3 regions of the Streptacidiphilus sp. PB12-B1b genome follow, and region 1 is predicted to be linked to each of the others. Evidence: predicted binding sites of a transcription regulator. Region 1 holds the regulator's gene; each other region holds the start of a gene.

Evidence for each region. Region 1 encodes HrcA, which represses chaperone genes, less so after heat shock. Its sites were predicted from a motif close to TTNGCACTCNGNNNNNCNGAGTGCNAA; they were not measured.
Region 2: the regulator HrcA is predicted to act here: its motif matches at 1,952-1,978, upstream of groL (chaperonin GroEL).
Region 3: the regulator HrcA is predicted to act here: its motif matches at 1,629-1,655, upstream of GXW83_RS30955 (FmdB family zinc ribbon protein).

The regions. Positions count from the first base shown of each region.
Region 1 covers NZ_CP048405.1:1,623,454-1,626,631, reverse strand. Annotated here, with positions in the region: gene GXW83_RS07410 (16S rRNA (uracil(1498)-N(3))-methyltransferase) at 1-58, opposite strand, end outside; gene dnaJ (molecular chaperone DnaJ) at 98-1,243, opposite strand; gene hrcA (heat-inducible transcriptional repressor HrcA) at 1,305-2,336, opposite strand; gene htpX (zinc metalloprotease HtpX) at 2,519-3,178, shown strand, end outside.
Region 2 covers NZ_CP048405.1:693,159-696,336, reverse strand. Annotated here, with positions in the region: gene GXW83_RS03285 (hypothetical protein) at 1-20, opposite strand, end outside; gene groL (chaperonin GroEL) at 175-1,797, opposite strand; gene GXW83_RS03275 (cold-shock protein) at 2,172-2,372, opposite strand.
Region 3 covers NZ_CP048405.1:7,113,951-7,117,128, reverse strand. Annotated here, with positions in the region: gene GXW83_RS30965 (hypothetical protein) at 19-192, shown strand; gene GXW83_RS30960 (hypothetical protein) at 355-1,029, opposite strand; gene GXW83_RS30955 (FmdB family zinc ribbon protein) at 1,288-1,617, opposite strand; gene GXW83_RS30950 (penicillin acylase family protein) at 1,993-3,178, shown strand, end outside.

The DNA of each region.
Region 1 (3,178 bases):
CGACCGCGCCGACGGGCGCGAGCCGCTCGGTGTCCACCAGGAACACGGGGGCTGTCACGGGTTCTTCTCCCTGCTGTCCGCGGGGCCGCCGGTGCGGCTAGCGGCCGTTGAAGGCGTCCTTGAGCCGCGAGAACAGGCCCTGCTGGCCCGGCGCGAAGGTGCCCGAGGGGCGCTCCTCGCCGCGCAGCTTGGCGAGCCGGCGCAGCAGCTCCTCCTGGTCCGGGTCGAGCTTGCTGGGGGTCTGCACCTCGACGTGCACTATGAGGTCGCCCCGGCCGCCGCCGCGCAGGTGGGTGATGCCGCGGCCGTGCAGCGGGATGGACTGCCCGGACTGGGTGCCCGGGCGGACGTCGATCTCGACGGTCCCGTCCAGGGTCTCCAGCGGCACCTTGGTGCCGAGCGCGGCGGCCGTCATCGGCAGCGTGACCGTGCAGTGCAGGTCGTCGCCGCGGCGCTGGAAGGTCGAGTGGGCGTTCTCGCTGATCTCGACGTACAGGTCGCCGGCGGGGCCGCCGCCGGGGCCGACCTCGCCCTCGCCCGCCAGCTGGATCCGGGTGCCGTTGTCGACGCCGGCCGGGATCTTCACAGTCAGGGTGCGCCGGGCGCGGACCCGGCCGTCGCCGGCGCACTCCGGGCAGGGGGTGGGCACGACCGTGCCGAAGCCCTGGCACTGCGGGCACGGGCGGGAGGTCATGACCTGGCCCAGGAAGGACCGGGTGACCTGGGACACCTCGCCGCGGCCGCGGCACATGTCACAGGTCTGCGCGGAGGTCCCGGGGGCCGCGCCCTCGCCGTTGCAGGTGGTGCAGACGACGGCGGTGTCGACCTGGATGTCCTTGGTGGTGCCGAACGCGGCCTCTTCGAGGTCGATGTCGATGCGGATCATCGCGTCCTGGCCGCGCCTGGTCCGCGAGCGCGGACCGCGCTGGCCGCCGGCCGCGCCGCCGAAGAAGGCGTCCATGATGTCGCTGAAACCGAAGCCCGCGCCCGCGCCGAAGCCGCCTGGGCCCGCGCCGCCGCCGTTGGCGGAGAGCGGGTCGCCGCCCAGGTCGTAGACCTGCCGCTTGTTGGGGTCCGAGAGGACCTCGTAGGCGGCGTTGATCTCCTTGAACCGCTCCTGGGTCTTCGGGTCGGGGTTGACATCCGGATGGAGTTCGCGCGCCAGGCGGCGAAACGCCTTCTTGATCTCGTCCTGACCCGCGTCACGCCGGACGCCGAGTACCGCGTAGTAGTCCGTGGCCACCAAAATGCTCCGCTTGTTTCCGTTCGCGCCGACGTTCCAGTATCCAGCTCAGGCAAGGAGGCTAGGACGCCGCCAGGATCTGGCCGACATATCGTGCCACCGCCCGGACGGCGCCCATGGTGCCCGGGTAGTCCATACGCGTCGGCCCGACCACGCCCAGCTTGGCGACGGTCTCGTCGCCCGAACCGTAGCCCACCGACACGACCGACGTGGAATTCAGCCCTTCGTAGGCGTTCTCCCGGCCGATCCGAACCATCATGCCCGCGTCGGCCGTCTCCCCGAGGAGCTTCAGCAGGATCACCTGCTCCTCCAGCGCCTCCAGGACGGGGGCGATGGTGAGCGGGAAGTCGTGCGGGAACCGGGTGAGGTTGGCGGTGCCGCCGAGGACGATGCGCTCCTCGGTCTCCTCCGCCAGGGCCTCGAAGAGGGTGCTGAGCACGGCCGTGACCGACTGCCGGTCCTCGCGCTCGAAGCTCTCCGGAAGGTCCTGCAGCAGCAGCGGCACCTCGGCGAAGCGCTGCCCGCCGGCCTTGCTGTTGAGCCGGGCGCGCAGGTCCGCCAGGACGGTCTCGCCCACCGGCGTCGGGCAGTCGATGAGCCGCTGCTCGACCCGCCCGGTGTCGGTGATCAGCACCAGCATCACCCGGGTGGGGGTGAGCGCGACCAGCTCCACGTGCCGCACCGAGGAGCGCGACAGCGAGGGGTACTGGACCACGGCGACCTGCCGGGTCAGCTGCGCCAGCAGCCGGACCGTGCGGGCCACCACGTCGTCCAGGTCCAGGGCGTGGTCGAGGAAGCTGGTGATGGCGCGGCGCTCCGCGCCGGACAGCGGCTTGACCTCGGTCAGGCGGTCGACGAAGAGCCGGTAGCCCTTGTCGGTGGGCACCCGGCCCGCACTGGTGTGCGGCTGGTGGATGTAGCCCTCGTCCTCCAGTGCGGCCATGTCGTTACGCACCGTGGCCGGGGACACGCCGAGATTGTGGCGCTCCACCAGGGCCTTGGACCCGACGGGCTCCTCGGTGCCCACGTAGTCCTGCACGATGGCACGCAGCACCGCGAGCTTGCGGTCGTCGAGCTTGCGCTCCTCATGCACGGGGCACGCACCTCCTGACGTTCGGTCGGTTCTGGCACTCTTGGTGAACGAGTGCCAGCACCCGTCCGGCCAGTGTAAGGCGGAAGGGTGCGCTACCGGAACGGCCGGGCCGCCCCGGACGTACTTGTGGGTAGACCCGACAGGGCAGAATTGCAGGAGAAGGCACACTTTGAGGAGGGGCCATGGCCAGGACACGCTTTGCGCCGGACCGCGGCTTGACCAACCGCATGCTGCTGACGATGTTCATGATCGGTCTGCTCTACGTCGTCTTCGTCGGCGCGCTGCTGGTGCTGCTCAAGGGCGCCTGGCCGATCATCGCCATCGTGGCCGGCGGGCTGTTCATCGCCCAGTTCTGGTTCAGCGACAAGATCGCCGCCTTCAGTATGGGTGCGCGCGAGGTGACGCCGGAGGAGTACCCGGGCCTGCACGGGGCCGTGGACCGGCTGTGCGCGCTGGCGAACATGGAGAAGCCCCGGGTCGCCGTCGCACAGAGTGACGTACCGAACGCGTTTGCGACCGGCCGCAACGAGAAGAACGCTGTGGTGTGCGTCACCACCGGGCTGCTGCGCCGGCTGGAGCCGGAGGAGCTGGAGGGCGTGCTGGCGCACGAGCTGTCGCACGTGGCCCACAAGGACGTCATGGTGATGACCATCGCCGGGTTCCTCGGCGTGCTGGCCGGGATCATCACCCGGGTCGGCGTCCAGTTCGGCCTGTTCGGCGGCTTCGACCGGCGCGACAACCAGAACGACAACACCGCCATCGCCGCGCTGGTGGTGATCGGCGTCAGCGCCGTCGTCTACTCGATCAGCTTCCTGCTGACCCGGCTGCTCTCCCGCTACCGC
Region 2 (3,178 bases), 930 kb from region 1:
TCGAGTCGGTCGGCGTCCATCCGCCCATTGTCCCAAACCCGCGGCGTCCCGAACCCGCGGCGGTGGAACGCCGCGAGGCGGCTCCTCCGGCAGCGGACTGCTGTCGGGGGAACCGCCTCGCGCAGGTGCGTCAGGCCCTGCTGATCCGGGCCGGCCTCGCGGCCGGCGGGCGGATCAGAAGTCCATGTCGCCGCCGGGCATGCCGCCGCCGGCCGGGGCCGCGGCCTTCTCCGGCTTGTCGGCGATGACGGCCTCGGTGGTGAGGAACAGCGCGGCGATGGAGGCCGCGTTCTGCAGGGCGGAGCGGGTGACCTTGGCCGGGTCGATGATGCCCGCGGCGACCAGGTCGACGTACTCGCCGGTGGCAGCGTTCAGGCCGTGGCCGGCCGGAAGGTTGCGCACCTTCTCCACCACGACGCCGCCCTCGAGGCCGGCGTTGAAGGCGATCTGCTTGATCGGGGCCTCAAGGGCGACCTTGACGATGTTGGCGCCGGTGGCCTCGTCGCCCTCCAGCTCCAGCTTGTCGAAGATGACCCCGGCCTGCAGCAGCGCAACGCCACCACCGGCGACGATGCCCTCCTCGACGGCGGCCTTCGCGTTGCGGACGGCGTCCTCGATGCGGTGCTTGCGCTCCTTGAGCTCGACCTCGGTCGCAGCGCCGGCCTTGATCACGGCCACGCCGCCCGCGAGCTTCGCCAGGCGCTCCTGGAGCTTCTCGCGGTCGTAGTCGGAGTCGCTGTTGTCGATCTCGGCGCGGATCTGGTTGACGCGCCCGGCGACCTGGTCGCTCTCGCCCGCACCGTCGACGATGGTGGTCTCGTCCTTGGTGATGACGACCTTGCGGGCGCGGCCCAGCAGCTCCAGACCGGCGTTCTCCAGCTTGAGGCCGACCTCCTCGGAGATGACCGTGCCGCCGGTGAGGATGGCGATGTCGCCGAGCATGGCCTTGCGGCGGTCGCCGAAGCCCGGGGCCTTGACGGCGACGGACTTGAAGGTGCCGCGGATCTTGTTGACGACCAGGGTCGACAGGGCCTCGCCCTCGACGTCCTCGGCGATGATCAGCAGCGGCTTGCCGGACTGCATGACCTTCTCCAGGATCGGGAGCAGGTCCTTGACCCCGCCGATCTTGGAGTTGGCGATCAGGATGTACGGGTCGTCGAAGGACGTCTCCATACGCTCCAGGTCGGTGGCGAAGTACGCCGAGATGAAGCCCTTGTCGAAGCGCATGCCCTCGGTGAGCTCGAGCTCCAGACCGAAGGTCTGCGACTCCTCGACGGTGATGACGCCTTCCTTGCCGACCTTGTCCATCGCCTCGGCGATGAGCTCGCCGATCTGCGGGTCGGCGGCGGAGATGGAGGCGGTGGAGGCGATCTGCTCCTTGGTCTCCACGTCCTTGGCCAGCTCCAGGAGCTGGGCGGAGACGGCCTCGACGGCCTTCTCGATGCCGCGCTTGAGGGCCATCGGGTTGGCGCCGGCGGCGACGTTGCGCAGGCCCTCGCGCACGAGCGCCTGGGCCAGGACGGTGGCGGTGGTGGTGCCGTCGCCCGCGACGTCGTCGGTCTTCTTGGCGACCTCCTTGACGAGCTCGGCACCGATCTTCTCGTACGGGTCCTCGAGCTCGATCTCCTTGGCGATGGAGACACCGTCGTTGGTGATCGTGGGGGCGCCCCACTTCTTCTCAAGGACGACGTTGCGGCCCTTGGGGCCGAGCGTGACCTTGACAGCGTCGGCGAGCTGGTTCATCCCGCGCTCAAGGCCGCGACGAGCTTCCTCGTCGAACGCAATGATCTTGGCCATGGAAGTGGTCCTCCCGGACAGGGTGGCTGCGTGTGGACCGCGCTGGCGCCCGCGACGGACGGACCCGGCCGACGACGGTTCCTTCCCGCCGCGCCCGGGGCCTCACCTACCCGGCCCGTTGTCACTCTCTACCTCAGAGTGCTAACGCCAATGATTAGCACTCGACCCCCTAGAGTGCAAGCGGCCCGAAGGGCCACGTTGGAGGGGCGGTGGTCGGGCGACGGGTGGGCGCAAGCAGATGAGGTGGGAACCCGGCCACAACGGACGCCAGGCCCGTACCCCTGGGGGGTACGGGCCTGGTGAAAGACCTGCGTCACTGCTCCGTCCGGAACGAGGCTCGGCCGGTCATGTCCTGTCAGCGATCACCCGACAGGTCACACCACGCGGACCATGTCCGCCTGCGGACCCTTCTGACCCTGCGAGATCTCGAACTCGACTCGCTGGCCCTCTTCGAGCGACCGGTACCCGTCCATCTGGATCGCGCTGTAGTGGACGAACACGTCCGCACCACCGTCGACCGCGATGAAGCCGTACCCCTTCTCCGCGTTGAACCACTTGACGGTGCCCTGAGCCATTCCAAACTCCCCTATTACTGGCCCTTTCACGGTCCGCACTCCGCGGACCGGGCCGAGCCGCCACGCGGTGCGCGGCGCTCCAACCGACGCTGAATGTATCCACTCCGATGCCCTCTGCAACAGGGCAAAAGGGAGGCAATTCTTGGGGCGCGTCAAGGGGCAAGAGCGGATTAACGCGAACAAAACAACGCAATTCGGCCCGGACATAGCGGACCACTGAGACAAATCGTCGCGTAAATTCTGACGCGGGCGCTCCGCCGGGCGGCTGGCCGAATCTCAACCATCGGGGCACGGGGGTCAGGGCGGGCGGCGGGCACTGCGGGTGACAGGCGCGAAAGAGGGTTTGAAGCGGGCACCGGCGGTACCGGACCGGGGCGGCGACCGAGGGCTCCGACCCGCACGGGCAGCCGGAACACGTGGATCCGCTCCGACTCCGAAGCAGCTACCAGAGGCCACTCTACCTCTGCGCGGACGCTTTCCCGGCCACTGCGGACAGCCCCGGGCGCGCTGCTTCGGACGCCGCCGCGGAAGCCGTCGGGCGCGGTGCCGGAATCCCCGCATTCGGCCCGGATTCGGCCCCGGAATCCACCGGCGCCGGGAGCGATTGCGACGCGATTCGGTTGCGCTCGGTATTCGTCGCGGCGTAAAACCACCGGTCCGGAAAGCCACCCGCAGGCCCGGCATTGCATTCCCGCACCCCCGGCCCCGCCGGCCACGGACGGCCCGGGGCGGCCCCGAACGCCCACTGCGGCGCCGAATGCACGAAGGCGGCGGGCGCGGCCCCCGCAGGGGTACCGCGCCCGCCG
Region 3 (3,178 bases), 5.5 Mb from region 1:
GCCTCGTACGCTGGACGCATGGCAGAGAACACGAGCAAGCGACCGGCGCTGGTCTTCGACGACCCGCTCTCCCAGCCGAGCCGGGACGACACCGACTCCGGCTGGGGCAGCGGTGCCGGATCCGGCGGCGGCGAGTCCGAGCGGGACGAGGCGTGGTACCGCCGCGAGACGCCGCCGCACCACGGCGGCTGAGTTCCACGGCAGCTGAGTTGTACGGCGGATGAGTCGGCGCGACCGTGACGGTGGCGACCGGGTGACGCGGAAGGGCCGGGGCCGGTGTCCCGGCCCTTCGCCATGACCGCCCCGCCTCGGCCCTGACGGGTCGGCAGATCGCGGATCTTCCGGAGACGCGCTTCACCTGGACGAGCGGCCGCCCGGACCGGCCGTGCCCCCGCTGACGTGCAGCGTCGGCCGGGCATCGGCGTGCTGGCCCGCGACGCCCTCGACCGCCGGCCGCTGCGGGCCGCGCAGCGAGCCCACCGCGAGCGCCGTCACCGCCACCATCAGCCCGGCCGCGACCGGCCCGGGCCTTCGGCGCACGGCCGCCGGGAGCCGATGCCGACCGCCCCCGGCCCGGATCGGCGCGAACAGGGCGATCCGGCGCGTCGGCGGCACCGCCGGGCCACCCGCCACCGGATCACCGGCCCCCGGGCCACGCGGGTCGGGACTGACCGTTTCGGGGCCGCCCGCCGCGCCACCGTCCGCCACCGGACCGCCGCCGAACAGCGGCTCGGTCCGCACCGTCGGCTGCGGCGCGGGCAGGGCCTGCGGCCCGTCCTCCGCCCAAGCGTCCGCCCGCTCCTCGGACTGCGCCTCTGCCCGGACATCCGCCCGGACATCCGCCCGGACATCCGCCCGGGCATCTGCCTGGGCCTCCGCCTCCGCCTGGATCTCGGCCCGCATGTCGGCCCAGGCATCGGCCCAGGTCTGCGCCCAGGCGTCGGTGCCGGGCTCGGGCCCGCGGTCGGCGCCCCCGGAGGCGCTGCAGGGGGCGTCGGAACGGGAGGGGTCGTTGATCATGAGGGACATGCGGAACCACCGCCTTTGCGAGGCTGTTCGGGACCTGCTTGCCCCTCAACGATCGCCGATCCCCGCGTCGCCCCGGCCCGTCCGACCGTGATCTGTGGACAAACCCGGGGCTGTGGAAAACCCCGTCACCCACACGGGTGAGCCACCACCAGCCCGCACCCGCCCTCAGGGCGCGCCAAAGCCCCGGCGGTCACTGCTGGACGCAGGACCGCCGGGGCTCGGCGACAGGGCCGACGTTGCTGTGCGGGTCATTCCGCCTCAGGCGGCGGGCGACGAGCTGCTGCCCGCCGACGAGCTGCTCGACGAGGACGACGACGCCGCAGCAGCGGACGTCGAGGACGACGAGGAGGAGTCACCCGACGGCGCGGACGCCGCAGCAGGCTTGGACGCGCCCACGGTGCTGCTCGACGACGAGCGGCTGTCCGTGCGGTAGAAGCCGCTGCCCTTGAAGACCACACCCACCGCGGAGTAGATCTTGCGCAGCCTGCCGCTGCACTCGGGGCAGACCGTCAGGGCGTCGTCCGTGAACTTCTGGACCGCCTCAAGGCCGCTGCCACACTCGGTGCACTGGTACTGGTAGGTCGGCACTGGTATTCCTCCTGGCACTCTCGCCTGATGAGTGCTAACGACGATCCATGATGCGGCATTCCTGGGCGATAGTCCACTGTGGCGGGTGTGAGCTGCGGCTCCCGTGCCCGATCCGGACCGCACGATCGGTGACGACCGTCCCGCAGAGGGTCATCGCAGCGCCGTCACCAGCTCGGAGGGTGCTCGGCCACCGCCCCGGAGATGCTCCGCAGATCCCGCGGAAATGCCCGGAAGATGCCCCGGAGATGCCCGGAAAGAGCCCCGCAGAAGCCGCCCAAGCCGGGGACCAGTCCGCAGCGTCCGGGCTTCAGGTGTTAGCGTCGGCCCCGCCGCACTGCACGGCGGCGGACGAGCCCCTGCCTCACAAGGACCCTGATGCCCCGCACCAAGAAATTCCGCCGTTTCCGGTTGCTGGTGATCCTGCTGGTGATCCTGGTGGTGGCGGGCGCCGTCGGCGGAGGCTGGTACGGCGTTCGCACGGTCCGCGCCTCCTTCCCGCAGACCACCGGAACGCTTCAACTCGCGGGCCTGCAGGGCCAGGTCAGCGTGGTCAGGGACAATCAGGGCATCCCGCAGATCTACGCGAACAGCGCCGCGGACCTCTTCACCGCGCAGGGCTACGTCCAGGCCCAGGACCGCTTCTGGCAGATGGACGTCGACCGGCACATCACCGAGGGCACGCTGGCCTCGATGTTCGGCGCGGGCAAGGACAACGCCAACGTCCAGAGCGACGCCTTCATCCAGACCATGGACTGGACCGGCGTGGCCCAGAACGAGTACGCCACCCAGCTCGACCAGGCCACCAAGTCCTACCTGCAGGACTTCTCGGCCGGCGTCAACGCCTGGTTGAAGCAGCACCCGGGCGGCGCCGGGGCCTCGGTGGAGTACGCCATGCTCGGGGCCAGCCACAGCGGCTACACGCCCGCCCCCTGGACGCCGGTGGACTCGCTGACCTGGCTGAAGGGCATGGCCTGGGACCTCAGCGGCAACATGCAGCAGGAGATCGACCGTTCGCTGCTGTCGCAGAACCTCACGCCCGCGCAGATCGCCCAGCTCTACCCGGCGTACCCGGCCGCCAACGGCACCATCGTGGCCACCGGCACCGTCTCCGACTCCGGGGACCTCAGCAAGGCCGTCTACCACCCGGCCGACGGCACCGGGGCGAACAGCGGGGCGAACAGCGGGGCGGGCACCGGCTCGTCCACGACCGCGACCGACGACGCCGCGACCACGACGACCACGACCACCAAGGGCGCCACCAAAACCGGCACGAAGACCTCGACCACCGGCAGCAACAGCAGCGCCAACGCCGGTGCGGTGCAGGGCCTCAGCGGCGCGGCGACGCAGCTGGCCGCCAACCTCGACAGCGTCCCGTCCATGCTGGGCGAGCCCGGCCAGGGCATCGGCTCCAACTCGTGGGTGGTCTCCGGTAGGTACACCACCTCCGGCAAGCCGCTGCTCGCCGACGACCCGCACCTGACCCCCGGGCTGCCGTCGGTCTGGGAGCAGATCGGCCTGCACTGCGACACGGTGAACTCGGCCTGCCCGTTCGACGTCACCG